One region of the Pedomonas mirosovicensis genome, then DNA from elsewhere that is predicted to be linked to it. Evidence: predicted binding sites of a transcription regulator. Region 1 holds the regulator's gene; each other region holds the start of a gene.

Region 1 (5,442 bases):
GGCGCTGGGAGCTGGAATTGCAACATGGTTTTGCTTGCCTGGCCCGCACTTGTGGCTGGCAGCCGCCGCAATTGCGGCAGGGGCCGCGCTGCTGTGTTGGCGACAGGAGGTGGCGGGCCGGCTGCTTGGCTGGGCCGGACTGCTGGTGGCGGCGGGCATATTGCTCGCCTGGGCGCGGGGCGAGGCGGTGCGCGCGCCGGTCTTCCCGCTGAACGGTGCGGCGCGGGAGGTGACGGGCCTTGTCGAGTCGCGCGAGACCCTGGCGGACGGCCGCGACCGGCTGGTGGTGCGGGTGACGGCCATTACGAGGCTAAAGCCGGATGAAACCCCGGCCCGCGTGCGGCTGACGAGCCGCAAACCGCTGGGGGAGACGATTGAACGCGGCGCGCGGGTGCGGGTGAAGGCGTGGTTGCAACCGCCGCCTGGCCCGGCGGTGCCCGGCGGCTATGACTTCGGGCAGCGGGCGTGGTTCGAGGAAATAGGGGGCGTGGGCGCAATCCACTGCGCGGTGACGGTGGTGAGCGCCCCTGCGCCGAACACGGGCGTGATGGACCGCATCGAGGCGGCGCGGGACTGGCTGAGCGAGCGCTTGCGCGCGCGGATCGGGGGAGAGGCGGGCGGCATGGCTGCTGCGCTGGTGACGGGAGACCGCTCTGGCATCCCGGAGGACGTGACCCAGGCCATGCGGGACAGCGGCCTGGCCCACCTCATTTCCATCTCCGGGCTGCATATCGCCATGGTGACGAGCATCGTGTTTCTGCTCACCCGCCGGCTGCTGGCGCTCTCCGCATGGCTGGCGCTGCGCCTGCCGCTCAAGACCTTCGCGGCGCTGGCGGCTGCTCTGGCGGCCATCGCCTACACCCTCATCGCCGGAAGCAGCGTGCCAACGGTGAGGAGTTGCATCGCGACGCTGATCGTGCTCGCGGGCCTCCTGCTCGGGCGGCAGGCGATCAGCCTGCGGATGGTGGCGACGGGGGCAGGGCTCATCCTCCTGTTCCGGCCGGAGGCGCTGCTGAGCCCCAGCTTCCAGCTGTCCTTCGCGGCAGTGACCGGGCTGGTGGCACTCTACCAATCCCGCTTCGCCGAGCGGTGGCTGCGGCGGCAGGAGGGGGATGGGCGGGCGCGGCGGCTTCTCCGCTGGGGCGCGGGGCTGATCCTCAGCAGCCTTGTGGCCGAGGCCATGCTTGCGCCCATCGCCATCCATCACTTCAACCAGACCGGCGTCTATGGCGTCGTTGCCAACTTCATCGCCATACCGCTCACCAGCCTCGTCATCATGCCGGGGCTGATGGCGGCGGTGCTGGCGGAGAGCGTGGGCGGGATCGACTGGGTGACAGAGGTGGTCCGGGTGGGGCTCGATCTCGTCATCGCGCTGGCGCGGGAGGTTTCAAGCTGGGAAGGCGCGGTGGTGCGCTGGCATACGCCGAGCAATCCGGCCTTCGGGCTGATGATGTTCGGCCTTGTCTGGCTGTGCCTGTGGCGCACGAGGCTGCGGCTCGGCGGTCTGCTGCCCATGCTGGCCGGCGTGGCGCTTGCCGCAATGACGCCGCGCCCGGACCTGTTCGTGAGCCAGGATGGCGGCATGATGGCGGTGCGGCTGGAGGATGGGCGCATGGCGTTCTCCACCCTACGGCGCGGCGCGTTCGCCCGCGAGATGTGGCTGGAGGAGAGCGGACTGGATACGACCGCCATGCTGCCATTGGCCGATATGGCGGCAACGCCGGGGCTGGTTCAGGACTGCGGCGAGGGGGTATGCCGGGTGGCGCTGTGGCAGGCCGGACGCTGGTGGTCGGTCGTGTGGCTGAAGGATTGGTTTGAGGCCCCGGCGCTGCGGCGCCTGTGCGCGGACAATGACATCGTGATCGCGCCGCGCCGCTTGCCGGGCTGGTGCGCGCCGAAACGGCTGAAGCTGGACGCCCCGGCGCGGGAGCGGCTGGGGGCCACAACGCTGCGCTTTCTCGATGGCGGCCGGCTTGACGTGCAGGGAGCTGAAACGCAGCGCGGCCGCCACCCGTGGGCCGCCGCCGGGCGTTGAGCGGGTTTAAGGGGTGTTGATTTTCATTGCAGGGGACTTGTCCCCCTGCGACCCCCCTTCGTTTTTGGGGACGCACCCGGTCAGGCGGTGGCGTGAAGGCTGGGGATTGACGAATGCTGGGGATTTAAATGGGGCGCGCCCGGTCGAACGGTTGTGTCGACGCGGAGACCCTAGACGGCTTTGCGCTCATGCAGGGCGCAGCCTGATAACGAAGGGCCCGATAATGTAAGGGAGGTGAAGGAGGGGCCTTATTGCTTGTGCGCCTCTGCACACGGGGCCCCTCCCGCAAAATCAAAATTCCACAATTAATCCAGTACCGGCCAGCGCAGGACCGGCCAACTCAATATCGGCGCATCAGGCCGACGAGCTTGCCCTGGATGCGGACGCGCTTGGGTTCGTAAACCTGCGTCTTGTAGGCAGCGTTGGCTGGCTCCAGCCGGACCTTGCCTTCCTTGCGGCGCAGGCGCTTCAGCGTCGCTTCCTCATCGTCCACCAGGGCAACGATGATGTCGCCGTCCAGCGCATGGTCGGCCTTGCGGATGATGGCGTAGTCGCCATCCAGAATGCCCGCCTCCACCATGGAGTCGCCCGAGACCTCCAGCGCGAAGTGCTGGCCGGGGCCAAGCAGCGCCGGCGGTACGGCCAGTTGGCGATCGCTCTCCAGCGCCTCGATGGGCTGACCGGCGGCGACGCGGCCATGCAGCGGAATCTCCACGAAGGATGCCGTGGTGGCTACAGCCGGGGCCTTCGGCTTGCCGAAGGTGCCACGCACCACGTTGTCGGCGGCAGCGATGGCGGCATCCCGATCGCTGGCCAGCTGCGGCTTGACACCGCGGGAGGGCGCAGCCGCATCAGGCAGGCGCAGCACCTCCAGCGCGCGGGCCCGGTTGGGCAGGCGGCGGATGAAGTTGCGCTCCACCAAAGCGTTGATGAGCCGATGCACGCCGGACTTCGATTTGAGGCCCAGCGCTTCCTTCATTTCCTCGAACGACGGCGAGATGCCGGTCGCCTCGAGGCGCTGATGAATGAAAATCAGCAGATCGTGTTGCTTGCGGGTGAGCATGCCCAAGTCCTTGTGGAACAGACTATGAACGTTCTATGAAAGTTCCACAAAGGCGTCAATCATTGTTGAGGGGCAGAAACGCGATATTCGACCCTTTTTCCGCGGCCGGAGCCTCGGCCGGGCGGATGGCGAGCGCATTGGCCTCCTCAAGGCGGGAGAGCATGGCGCTGTCCTGCACCGGGAAGGGGGTAACCTCCCAGCCGTCCGGCCCGGCGGCGACGTGGGCGCGCTGGTAATTGGCGCGCGGGCCGTTGGCGGGCATGTCCATCGTCAGACGGCCCTGGAGCGGCGCAGGGAATGGATTGGAGGCGCCCATGAGGTGGCGCACCAGCGGCAACAGGAACAGCTGGGCGCACACATAGGCCGAAACCGGATTGCCCGGCAGGCCGATGGCGACCGCATCGCCCAGCGTGCCCAGCATCATCGGCTTGCCGGGGCGCATGGCGATTTTCCAGAAATCGATGGTGGCGCCGGCATCGACGAGCGCCGCCTGCACGTAGTCGTGATCGCCCACCGACGCGCCGCCGACGGTGACGAGAATGTCCACGTCCTTCACGTCCGCGATGGCGTCGCGGATGACATCATGACGATCGGGCAGGATGCCGAGATCGGCGACTTCGGCCCCTGCCGCGCGGGCAAGAGCCGACAGCATGACGCCGTTGGAGTTGATGATCTGGTCCGGGCCGGGCTGCGCGCCGGGCGGCACCAATTCGTCGCCGGTGGCCAGAATGGCGATGCGCGGGCGGGCGTAGACCTCGGCCATGCCATGGCCGCTGGCGGCCATCAGCGCAATGGCGCGGGCGTTCAGCCGGCTACCGGCCTTGAGCAGCAGGGCACCAAGGGCGAAATCCTGCCCCGCCTTGCGGACGTGGCGTCCGGCAAAGCCGGGGCCTTCCTCCATGATGCGGATTGCGCCGTCCTCATAGGCCACGTCTTCCTGAAGGATGACCGTATCCGTGCCTTCCGGCATGGGCGCGCCGGTGAGAATGCGGATGGCGACGCCTTCTTCCCACACGCCATCGAACGCCTTGCCCGCAAGGGCCTCGCCGATGACCGGCATGGTCATGCCAGGGGCGATATCCTCGAAGCGGACGGCGTAGCCATCCATCGCCGAGGCGTTGAACGGCGGCTGGGAGAGCAGGGCAGTGACATCCTCCGCCAGATAGCAGCCGTGAGCCTCGTGAAGAGGCACGGTTTCGCGCCGGCGCGCGCCAGCGGCTGCCAGAACCCGTGCCTGCGCCTCCGCCACGCTCAGCATGTTACGCCTCCGCTTTAAAGGTACCCGATTTGCCGCCCGTCTTTTCCAGCAGGCGGACGCCTTCAATCCGCATCGCCTTATCCACCGCCTTGGCCATGTCGTAGACGGTGAGAAGGGCGATGCTTGCCGCTGTCAGCGCTTCCATCTCAACGCCTGTCTGGCCAGTGGTTTTCACCATGGCCATGACGGAAATGGCGAAGTCCTGCTCTTCCAACGCGAAATCGACCGAAATCTTCTGAATGGGCAGGGGATGACACAGCGGAATGAGGTCTGACGTGCGCTTGGCCGCCATGATGCCGGCGACACGGGCAACCGATAGCACGTCGCCCTTGGCGATGGCGTTGTCCCGAACGGCGGCAAAGGCTTGCGGAGACATGAGAATGCGCCCGGTGGCCAGGGCCCGCCGCTCGGTCGCGGCCTTGGCCGAGACATCGACCATGTGGGCCTCCCCGCCCGCGCCGATATGGCTGAGCCCGCCCGCCATAAGGTTACTCCGCCGCCAGGCCGAGGAGGGAGCGGGTGGCCGCCGTCACGTCCGGCTGGGCCATGAGGGATTCGCCCACGAGAAAGGTGGTGACACTGCGGGCGGCCAGCAGGTCCAGGTCCGCCTTGGTGCGAAGACCGCTTTCGCCGACCACCAGATAGCCCTGGGGCAAAAGGCTCGCCAGCTCGATCGTGGTGTTGATGTCCACGCTCATGGTCTTGAGATTGCGGTTGTTGATGCCGAGCAGGCGGGAGTTGAGACGGGTGGCCCGCTCCAGCTCCTCGGCGCTGTGCACCTCGACGAGCACATCCATGCCGAGGCTTTCGGCGGCGGCCTCCAGCTCGGCGGCCTGGCTGTCCTCAAGCCCGGCGATGATGAGCAGGATGCAATCCGCCCCGATGGCGCGGGCTTCGACCACCTGGTAGGGGTCGATCATGAAGTCCTTCCGCAGAACGGGCAGGGGTACCGTCCGCCGCGCGGCCTTGAGATAGGCGTTGCAGCCCTGGAAATAGGGTTCGTCCGTCAGGATCGAAAGGCAGGTGGCACCGCCCGCGAGATAGGCCTCGGCCAGTGCCGGCGGGTCAAAGTCCTCGCGGATCAAC
Region 2 (5,442 bases), 300 kb from region 1:
TGCGATTGGGGTCGAGCACCACCGCCGCCGCGATCACCGGGCCGGCCAGCGGGCCGCGCCCGGCCTCGTCGATGCCTGCCACGAGGCCGCCGCAGGTGGCGGCGTGAGCCAGTTCCAGTTCCAGCGTGGGCAAGATCTTCGCCATGGCCGCTTCTTGGCAAGCCGCGGCGGCGGGCGCAATCGGTCTTGCTTAAAAAATTGCGGGAGAGCTGGGGTAAGCTCTCCCGCAGGCAGGGCTACGATGGTCCGGGGCCGGTGAGTCATGCCCCGGTGGTATCCGGCCCACGAGGGACTGTGGGCCGGATCTCGGTTCAGGGCTGTTTCGGCGTTGCCTCTGCAAAGGCGGTTGCCGGAACTTCCTGAAAGGCTTCGACCAGTTCGGCTTCCTTGCTTGGCGAGGCGGCAATGCCGAAACCGACCTGGAGAACGATGTTGCGAGGAGCCGTCGCGCCCGGCACCGGCGGCAGCGGGTCCATCTTCTCGATCGCCCGCAGCGCGGCGTGATCGAGCGAGCGGATGCCCGCCGAACGGGCGACGGAGACGTCCTGGAGCGTGCCGTTCGGCATGACGGTGGCCGAGAGGCGAACGATGCCCTGCTCACCCTTGCGGAGGGCGAACTGGGGATAGTGGATGGCCTTGTTCAGCTGCGCCTGGGTGTGCTGAACCCACTCATGGGCGGTTTGCGGCGTTTCGGCGTGCGCCGGGGTCGCGGTGGTTACCAGCATGGTGCCCGTCGTCAGGGCCAGAGCGGAAAGAGCGCAGGCAAAGGTCTGCAGGGTGTGGGACGAAACGAGGGACATGGCTCATACCTCCGAATTGAGGGAAGGGGGCTTGGGGCTCGACGCAAACCGTACCGTTGTGTTGGTGTATTAGTAATCTACTACACCACGCCAATAACACAATCTCAATTACGCTCAGGAGCGGTAAGCTGTGCAAAAGTAGCGATGAAGCGATGAAAAGGCGGGTTTAGAGTATATCAGGCGGGTGTTTGGGGGTGTGTTGGTCGACCCATTCAGGACTCAGAGAGCAGGCAACAGCATTGAGTGTCAGTCGCGCAGAAGGTGAATCCTCAGCCAGCCAGTGATAGGCTTCGTTTAACGGGGGAGATAAAGCATGCATGTGCCACAGGGGTTTGGCGTGGTGACGCCTTACATATTCGTTGACGATGCAGACCGTTACGTTGCTTTTCTCGTGTCCGCGCTTGGTGGCATTGAGGTCGGGCGCAGCACGATGCCGGATGGGCGCATCGCCAACTGCCAGGTACGGTTCGGCTCGACCACTGTGATGGTGAGCGAGGCGTCGGAGCAGTTTCCGGCCAGCAAGGCGGCCTTCTACCTCTATGTGGAGAATGCCGATGCCGCCATGGCCCGGGCTGTGACCGGCGGGGCGGAGGCGATCATGGATGTGGCCGACATGCCCTACGATGACCGCCAGGGCGGCGTGCGCGACCCGGCCGGCAACATCTGGTGGATTTCGCAGCGCCTGACCGACCGGCCCTATTTCTGACGCGCCCGGTCCGGGTGCGGCGCCGGATTGCCTTAGAACAGGGAGAGTTGCGGCCCCTCGGGTGGCCGGAAGTGGGTCACTGACAGGGCGTAGCGGTCCCGGTTGAGACCATGACGCTTGCAGGCGGCATGGAAGCGGGCGCGCAGCATTTGGGCGTAGGGACCATCGCCGATCATCCGCATGCCGAAGCGCGGGTCGTTGGCCTTGCCGTCCCGGCTCTGGCGCAGCAGCGACATGACGCGACCCGCCCGGTCCGGCACGTTTGCCTCCAGCCATTCCTCGAACAGCCCGGCCACTTCCCATGGCAGACGCAGGAGGATGGAGGAGGCGCCCCGCGCCCCGGCCTCAGCGCCTGCCTCCACGATGCGCTCGATCTCGTGGTCGGTGAGGCCCGGAATGAGCGGGGAGAGGAACAGGTTCACCGGCACGTCCGCTTGGGCAAGCAGGCGAATGGCTTCCAGCCGCCGCTTCGGGGTTGAGGCGCGTGGCTCCATGGCGCGGGCGAGGCGGTGGTCGAGCGTGGTGACGGAGATGTTGACGACCACCAGCTCACGCGCCGCCAGCCTCGCCAGGAGATCGATGTCCCGCGTGACGCCGAAGTTCTTGGTGGTGATGGTGACCGGGTGCCCGGTGCGCTCCATTACTTCCAGGAGACTTCGGGTGATGGCGAACCGCTTCTCGATGGGCTGGTAGGGGTCGGTGTTGGTGCCCATGGCGATGGGAGAGGGCACATAGCCCCGCTTGCCCAGTTCCTTTTCGAGGAGTGCTGCAGCATCCGGCTTGGCAAACAGTTTCGTCTCAAAATCCAGCCCCGGCGAGAGGTCCATGTACGCATGGGTGGGCCGGGCGTAGCAGTAGATGCACCCGTGCTCGCAGCCTCTGTAGGCGTTCACCGAGCGGTCGAACGGCAGGTCCGGGCTCTGGTTGCGGGTAAGAATGGTGCGGGGCGTCTCGATGGTAATGGTTGTTGCCAGTGGTGGCAGCTCATCGCCCCAGCGGTCGATTTCGGCTCCTTCCGCATCCAGCCAGTCGCCATCAAGCTCCCGGTCGGGCAGGCCAAAGCGCTGGCTTGCCCGGTTGTTCGTCGCCGCCCGTCCACGAGTCACCGTCATGGGTGAAATAGAACATATAGAGAACAAATTTACAAGCGCGTCTCTTTTTCTAGTCAGGCCCTCTTGATCCATCCCCACATCTGCACCAATTTCCGGGGTGTGCGGGCCGGGCCCCTCTGGCGATTGCCGCAATGGCATCGTGATGTCGGACCGCATCGAGTGCGCTCGATGCCAGGGTCCGGTTGATCGCCCGAAATCCAGACCCGGTCCGACTTTCAACCATCGTGCGCCTCGAATCCGAACTCGAACAGGAGAGGCATATGCACGAGTTGCTTTCCGGCGCGCTTGGCCAGCTCTGGCTCGGCACGCCCATCTGGATGTGGCTTGCGTTTCTGGGAATTGTCATCGCGCTTCTTGCGCTCGATCTCGGCGTTGTGCACCGGGAACAGCGGGAGATCGGCGTTCGGGAGAGCCTGATGCTCTCCGGCGTCTATATCGCCCTTGGCCTTGCCTTCGGCGGCGGCGTCTGGTGGCTGTTGGGGCCGGAGGCGGGCGCGGCCTACGTTACCGGCTTCGTGGTGGAGAAAAGCCTGGCGATGGACAACGTGTTCGTCATCGCCATGATCTTCAGCTACTTCGCCATTCCGCGCCTTTATCAGCACCGGGTGCTGTTCTGGGGCATCCTCGGCGTCATCGTGCTGCGCGGCATCATGATCGGCGCGGGCGCGACGCTGGTGGCCGAGTTCAGTTGGCTGCTCTACGTGTTCGCGGCCTTCCTTGTCTTCACCGGTATCAAGATGTGGCTGTCGGCGGAGGAGGACTATTCGGTGGGGGACTCGCGCGTGCTGCGCTTCGTCCGCCGCCATGTGCGCGTTACGGAAACCCTGCACGGCGACCACTTCTGGGTACGGCAGGTTGATCCTAAAACCGGCAGGCGCGCGCTCTACATGACGCCGCTGATGCTGACGCTGCTGATGGTCGAGTTCGCAGACGTAATCTTTGCGGTCGATTCCGTGCCGGCGATCTTCGCCATCACCACCGACCCGTTCATCGTCTACACCTCGAACATCTTCGCCATCCTTGGCCTGCGCGCGCTTTACTTTGCGTTGGCCGCCATGGTGCACCGCTTCCATTACCTGAAGTATGCGCTGAGCGTGCTCCTGGTGTTCATCGGCTCGAAGATTTTCATAGCCGATCTGGTCGACATGCCCGGCGGCAAGTTCCCGCCCGCCTGGTCGCTGGGCATCAGCTTTGCGATTCTGGGCGCGGGTGTCGCCTACTCGTTGTGGAAAACGCGGAACGAGACGCACGCCGTACCCTGACGGCGGCTCTCAGGCGGCAGGGCGGGCGGCGGGCTGCCAGGCCTGTCGCCCCCGCTTCCTGGCCGAAGCAGACGGAACGTGGCCCGTGCGGGGCAGGCCGTACTGCTATTTCGGACGACGGAGCTATAAGCTTAGCGGAGTGGTTATAAGGGTTGGACGCTGGTATTCTGACCAACGCGTAAATGAGTGGGTAACCAATGTTAAAGCCGATTGAACAGCAGCGTGTCGATTCTCTTCCCAGCCAGCTGAAGACGTTTCGGCTGATCGCCCATCGCATCGGGCCTGAGGATTTCGAGAATCTGCGCCTGCTGCACCGCAATCCGGTGGTTATGCGGACCCTGTCTCCCACGGGCGAGCCGTGGTCGGAGGAGGAAACCTCCGCCATGATCGCGCGGGCCATGGAGAACTGGGAGATCCACGGCTACGGCCTCTGGCTGTTCGAGCTGGACTACACCCATACCTTCATCGGCTACTGCGGGCTGAAGCCGGAGGTGTTCGACGGCGAGGAGTGCGCCGAGCTGCGCTATGCCGTGCGCGCTTCTCAATGGGGGCAGGGCTACGGCACCGAGATGGCGCGGGCCGTGCTCTATCCGCGCAACATCGCCGCTGTGCGGGTGCCCATCGTCAGCACGATTTCAGTCGGGGATGAGCCCGGCCGCAAGGTGCTGGAGAAGCTGGGCTTCAAGTACGACAGGAACATTATCCGCTCGGGCCGTCCGCACGAGCTGTTCCGCCTGTCGCGCTGAGCGGGAAGGGCTTGTTCAAGGTCATATTGCAGGGGCCTGGGGACCCCTGCAGAATAAATCCCTAAGAAATAAGAACGCGCTCAGGCCGTCACGATAATCGGCGCGCCGCGGGTGACGACGATGGTGTGCTCGAACTGGGCCATGGGGGCGAGGTCGGCAGGATAAAGCGACCAGCCGTCGTCCGCTTCCACGATCTTGGCGTTGCCGGGGGTGAGGAACGGCTCGACCGTGATGACCAGCCCTTCGGTCAGCCTTTGACGCGCGCTGCGGACATAGTGGTTCCACACCGTGGGCTCTTCATGGATGTGGCGGCCGACGCCATGGCCGGTCAGCGTGCTGCACACTTTGAAGCCGGCGGCCTTGGCCTCAGCCTCGACGCGCTTGCCGATCTCGTTGATCGGCTGACCAGCCTTGGCGGCATAGATGCCCTTGGTCATGGCCCGCTTGGTGGCGTCCAGCAGCTTGGCCTGATCCTTGGTGGGTTGGTTGCCAACCACCATGGAAGCGCCGCTGTCGGTCCAGTAGCCGTCCAGCTCCAGCGACACGTCGATGTTGATGAGGTCGCCTTCACGCAAAGGGCGGGCATCGGGAATGCCATGGGCGGCTACGCCCTCGATGGAGATGCAGGTTGCGCCGGGAAAGTTGTAGGCCGCGCGCGGGGCGGAGCGGGCCCCGGCGCGGTCCATCATGTCCTGTGCCATTCGGTCGAGTTCCAGGCCAGTAACGCCGGGCTTCGCTTCGTTCAGCATGGCGCGGAGGATATCGCGCACCAGGGCGCCTGAGCGCCTCAGGCCAGCGAGCTGGCGTTCGTCTTCA
Region 3 (5,442 bases), 540 kb from region 1:
TCGAGGTGGTGGCCAGCGGCGTGCCGGCCGGCCTTGGCGCGCCCATCTACGCCAAGCTGGATTCCGACCTCGCCTGCGCCATGATGACCGTCAACGCGGTCAAGGGCGTCGAAATCGGCAACGGCTTCGAAGCGGCCCGTCTGCGTGGCGAGGAAAATGCCGATGCCATGCGTCTCGGGCCGGACGGCAAGCCCCGCTTCCTCAGCAACAACGCAGGCGGCATCCTGGGCGGTATCTCCACCGGGCAGGATGTGGTGGTCCGCATGGCCATCAAGCCCACCTCCTCCATCCTCACGCCCGTGCCCACCGTCACCCGCAGCGGCACGGAGACGGAAGTCGTCACCAAGGGCCGCCACGACCCCTGCGTCGGCATCCGCGCCGCGCCGGTGGCCGAGGCCATGATGGCCCTCGTGCTGGCCGACCACCTGCTGCTCGACCGCGCCCAGTGCGGGGCCGTGCCGCGCGGGTAACGTCTCTGGTTTCTTGCGGGGGACTTGTCCCCCGCCCCCCTTCGATTTTTCGGATCGTACCCGGTGTCGACCGGGCGCGTTCCGCTCAAAACAAATGGGAGGTACAGGAGGGGGCTCGATAGTCTGTGCGCCGCCGCGCATGGGCCCCTCCTGTAAAAAAAGAGCTGGGAAAGCCCAAAGTCGTTGGCCTTCCGCGCTGCAAGGCCCCATTTCCTTGAACAACCCGGTTGTCGCTGCCACATTCAAGGCCATGACGAGTCAGCCTGTCCCCGCCGTTCCCGCCGCCACGCTTCTTCTCCTCCGCGACACGCCGCATGGCCTTGAAGTCTTCATGGTCGTGCGAAATCGCTCCATTGGCTTTGCCTCGGGCGCGCTGGTGTTTCCAGGCGGCAAGGTAGACGCGCAGGACAGCGATCTGGCCGCAAGCGACCTGGCGGAAGGTTTTCCCGCCCTTGCCCCCTTTGAGGCCGCCTGCCGCATCGCGGCGCTGCGCGAGGCCTATGAAGAAGCAGGCATTCTTCTTGCCCACCGGGCCAGCGATGGCGCACTGATCTCCGGCAGCGAACTGGACGCCCTGAGCGATAATCGCGCCCCCATTGCCTCCGGCGCCCTGCCATTCGCGGACTTCCTCCGCAACCACGACCTCCGGCTGGCCGCTGACCGCGCCGTTCCCATCGCGCGCTGGGTCACGCCGCCCGAGTCTCCCAAGCGATTCGATACCCTGTTCTACGTAGCGGCGGCCCCTGCCGACCAGCTTGCCGCCCACGACGGCGGGGAGTCGGTGCACTCGGTGTGGATTCGCCCAGACCAGGCCATCGCGGAGGGCGAGGCCGGCAAGTGGCTCATCATCGTCCCTACTCGCTTCAGCCTGGAATGGCTCGCCCAGTACCGCACCGTGGACGAGGCGATGGCGGCTGCGCGCACCCGCACCGTCGCGCCTATTTTCGGGCGCGTGGAGGTGCGGGATGGCATCGAGATGTTCTGCGTGGACGAGGCGGCCGGCTACCCCCGCTGCGCCATTCCGACGGCGCAATTGAACCGGGGCTTCTGAGACGGCAAGCCTTCGCCTGGCGCATGCCCCGCCAGCGGTCGGAAGCGGGCCACAGGGCACCGCATGCCGTCCTGATTACAGCCATGCTTCGCTTGACTTTTTTGCCTCCTCGCTGTTGTGGAGAAGGCCGTTTCCGGAAGACTTTCCCGTGCCGCTCATCCAAGGGGCGCCGCGATGATACCGGACGGCGAGAAACCCCATCGGGGCTCTACGCCTAGCCTCTTGAGTTAGGCGAACAAATATGGAACAAGTACAACCATGTTGACCCATATTTCGATCCGCGGCGCACGCGAACATAACCTCAAGTCCATCAACGTGGACATCCCCCGCGACAAGCTGGTGGTCATCACCGGCCTGTCCGGCTCCGGCAAGTCGTCCCTAGCGTTCGATACCATCTACGCCGAGGGCCAGCGCCGCTACGTGGAGTCCCTCTCCGCCTACGCGCGTCAGTTCCTGGAGCTGATGCAAAAGCCGGATGTGGACCATATCGAGGGCCTGTCTCCTGCCATCTCCATCGAGCAGAAGACCACCTCGAAGAACCCGCGCTCGACCGTCGGTACGGTCACCGAGATTTACGACTACATGCGCCTTCTCTGGGCGCGCGTCGGCGTGCCCTACTCTCCCGCCACGGGTCTTCCCATCGAGGCGCAAACGGTCAGCCAGATGGTCGACCGCATCCTGGCGCTGCCGGAGGGCACGAGGTTTTACCTGCTGGCCCCCATCGTGCGCGGCCGCAAGGGCGAGTACCGCAAGGAAATGCTGGAGCTTCGCAAGCAGGGTTTCCAGCGCCTGAAGGTCGACGGCGAGTTCTACGATATCGATGAGGTTCCCGCGCTCGACAAGAAGTTCAAGCACGACATCGACGTGGTGGTGGACCGCATCGTGGTGAAGGAGGGCGTCGCCACCCGCCTCGCCGACTCGCTCGAAACTGCGCTGAAGCTGGCGGACGGTCTCGCCGTTGCCGAAATGGCAGGCAAGACTGGCGACAAAGGCGAGCCGGAGCGGATCATCTTTTCCGAGAAGTTCGCCTGTCCGGTCTCCGGTTTCACGATTTCCGAAATCGAGCCGCGCCTGTTCTCGTTCAACAACCCGCACGGCGCCTGCCCCACCTGCGACGGCCTGGGCGAAAAACTCTATTTCGATGCCGAATTGGCGGTGCCCAACGGTGAGTTGAGCATTGCCGACGGCGCCATCCTGCCGTGGGCAAAGTCGAACCCGCCCTCGCCTTACTACATGCAGGTGCTCGAGAGCCTGGCGGATCACTTCTGCTTCTCAGTGCATACGCCCTGGCAGGAACTGCCCAAAAAGGTGCAAGACATCATCCTCCACGGCACCAAGGGCGAAGCCGTGCCGCTCGTCTTTCAGGACGGCCGCAAGCGCTACCAGGTGATGAAGCCGTTCGAGGGCGTGCTGAACAATCTAGACCGCCGCTGGCGCGACACCGAATCCTCGTGGATGCGCGAGGAGCTGTCCCGTTACCAAGCCTCGGCCCCATGCGAGACATGCAACGGCGCGCGCCTCAAGCCGGAAGCGCTGGCGGTGAAAGTGGGTGGCTGCACCATTTCGGAAGTGACCGAGAAATCGGTGGCCGACGCGCTGGCGTGGTTCGGCGAGCTTGCCGCCCAGCTGACGCCGAAACAGGCTGCGATCGCCGAGAAGGTATTGAAGGAAATTTCCGATCGCCTCGGCTTCCTCAATAACGTCGGCCTCGATTACCTTAACCTCTCCCGCTCCTCCGGCACGCTTTCGGGCGGCGAGAGCCAGCGCATCCGCCTTGCCAGCCAGATCGGCTCCGGCCTCACCGGCGTGCTTTATGTGCTGGACGAACCCTCCATCGGTCTGCACCAGCGCGACAACGACCGGCTGCTGGAGACATTGAAGCGCCTGCGCGACCTCGGCAACACCGTGCTCGTGGTGGAGCATGACGAGGATGCCATCCGCACTGCCGACCATGTGATCGACATGGGCCCCGGCGCGGGCGTCCACGGCGGCGCGATCATCGCCGAAGGCACGCCGCAGGATATCATGACGTCGGAGAACAGCCTCACTGGCGCTTACCTCTCCGGCCGCCGCATGGTGCCGCTGCCGGAGCAGCGTCGCCCCGGCTCGGGCAAATTCATCACCATTCGGGGCGCGCGGGCCAACAACCTGCGGAATGTCGATGCCTCCATTCCGCTCGGCACCCTTACCTGCATCACCGGCGTGTCGGGCTCGGGTAAATCCACCCTTACGCTCGACACGCTGTTCAACGCCGCCACGCGCAAGCTGAACGGCAGCCGCGTCATCCCCGGCGCGCACGATGCGCTCGAAGGCCTTGAGCATTTGGACAAGGTCATTGACATCGACCAGTCTCCCATCGGGCGCACGCCGCGCTCCAACCCGGCCACCTACACCGGGGCATTCACGCCGATCCGCGAGTGGTTCGCCGGGCTGCCCGAGGCGCAGGCGCGCGGCTACAAGGCCGGCCGCTTCTCCTTCAACGTGAAGGGCGGCCGCTGCGAGGCGTGCCAGGGCGATGGCGTCCTCAAGATCGAGATGCACTTCCTGCCGGACGTGTATGTGACTTGCGATACCTGCAACGGCCATCGCTACAACCGCGAAACGCTGGAGATCAAATTCAAGGGCAAGTCCATTGCGGACGTGCTGGAGATGACCGTCGAGGACGGTGTGGAATTCTTCTCCGCCGTGCCGCCGATCCGCGACAAGCTGGCCATGCTGAAGGAAGTGGGCCTCGGCTATGTGAAGATCGGCCAGCAGGCAACCACCCTTTCCGGCGGTGAGGCGCAGCGCGTCAAGCTGGCGAAGGAGTTGTCCCGCCGCGCCACCGGTAACACTCTCTACATCCTCGATGAGCCGACCACCGGCCTTCACTTCGAGGACGTTCGCAAGCTGCTGGAGGTGCTGCATGCCCTCGTCGAGCAGGGCAACACGGTCGTCGTCATCGAGCATAATCTCGAAGTTATTAAAACAGCAGACTGGATTGTGGACCTCGGCCCCGAAGGCGGCTCGCGCGGCGGTGAAATCATCGCCACCGGCACGCCGGAAGATGTCGCCGCCAACCCGCGCAGCTACACCGGGCATTACCTGAAGCCGCTTCTGAAGCCGCAGGCGATGACCAGCGCCCGCCCGGTACTGAAGCCGGTGTCAAAGACTCCTGCCAAAGCCGCCAACAGCGAGGAAGCGGAAGCAGCGCCGCGCCGCAAGCCTGGCCGCCCGCGCAAGGCTGCGGTGTAAGGCGGGGTTGCTTGTCTGTGCAGAGGGCCTGGGCCCTCTGCCCGCCTGAAGCATTGGAGCCGCCCGAAGCAGGGACCGCCAGGGGGAGCAGTGCTCCCCCTGGGCAAGGTCCGAAAACCGCCTTCAGCTCTTGCCCAAACCGTGCTCCAGATCCGTCGCGGCGGTTGAAATCACCGGAGAAGTCGCGGCGAAGTCGTACTGAACCTTGATCTCTTCCGGTGGAGCCTCGCGGATCCGCATACGCCAGACGACATAGCCGATCAGCAATATCTGGACGAGGCCGTTGAACCAGTAGAGGCCTTGCCCGCCCATGGCGTCGATGGAAGCAGCGGCCACCGGCGCGCCGATGGCCGAACCTGCCGCATTGACCATGAGCAGGGCGGAGGATGCCTCCACGATGTCCTCCTTCGGCGTGAAGTCGAACACATGGGCGGCCGCCACCGCATAGGCGGGCAGCGTCACTGCGCCGAAGAAAAGGGCTGTCCAATAACCAAGGCTCGTGCCCAGCGTCTGGATAACGAAAATGCCGACAATGGCGGACAGACCACAGATGAGGATTAGAAGAACGCGCCGTTCCATCCGGTCGGAAATCTTGCCGAGCGGGGCCTGTGCCAGCGCGCCACCGATCACCGCCGCGCTCATGAACCAGGCCGCATAGGCCACGGCGTTTTGCGGCCCATAATCCGG

Evidence for each region. Region 1 encodes LexA, which represses DNA repair genes until DNA is damaged. Its sites were predicted from a motif close to GTTCCNCNCTTGTTCT; they were not measured.
Region 2: the regulator LexA is predicted to act here: its motif matches at 2,628-2,643, upstream of L0C21_RS10330 (PA0069 family radical SAM protein).
Region 3: the regulator LexA is predicted to act here: its motif matches at 1,754-1,769, upstream of uvrA (excinuclease ABC subunit UvrA).

The regions. Positions count from the first base shown of each region.
Region 1 covers NZ_JAKFIA010000001.1:1,879,321-1,884,762, reverse strand. The annotation lists gene L0C21_RS08985 (ComEC/Rec2 family competence protein) at 1-2,035, shown strand, start outside; gene lexA (transcriptional repressor LexA) at 2,376-3,098, opposite strand; gene L0C21_RS08975 (molybdopterin molybdotransferase MoeA) at 3,154-4,356, opposite strand; gene moaC (cyclic pyranopterin monophosphate synthase MoaC) at 4,358-4,840, opposite strand; gene trpC (indole-3-glycerol phosphate synthase TrpC) at 4,845-5,442, opposite strand, start outside.
Region 2 covers NZ_JAKFIA010000001.1:2,177,337-2,182,778, reverse strand. The annotation lists gene rnhB (ribonuclease HII) at 1-133, opposite strand, end outside; gene L0C21_RS10340 (energy transducer TonB) at 312-800, opposite strand; gene L0C21_RS10335 (VOC family protein) at 1,114-1,506, shown strand; gene L0C21_RS10330 (PA0069 family radical SAM protein) at 1,539-2,618, opposite strand; gene L0C21_RS10325 (TerC family protein) at 2,879-3,880, shown strand; gene L0C21_RS10320 (GNAT family N-acetyltransferase) at 4,078-4,626, shown strand; gene map (type I methionyl aminopeptidase) at 4,707-5,442, opposite strand, start outside.
Region 3 covers NZ_JAKFIA010000001.1:1,335,225-1,340,666, reverse strand. The annotation lists gene aroC (chorismate synthase) at 1-470, shown strand, start outside; gene L0C21_RS06410 (NUDIX hydrolase) at 721-1,521, shown strand; gene uvrA (excinuclease ABC subunit UvrA) at 1,780-4,755, shown strand; gene L0C21_RS06400 (MFS transporter) at 4,879-5,442, opposite strand, start outside.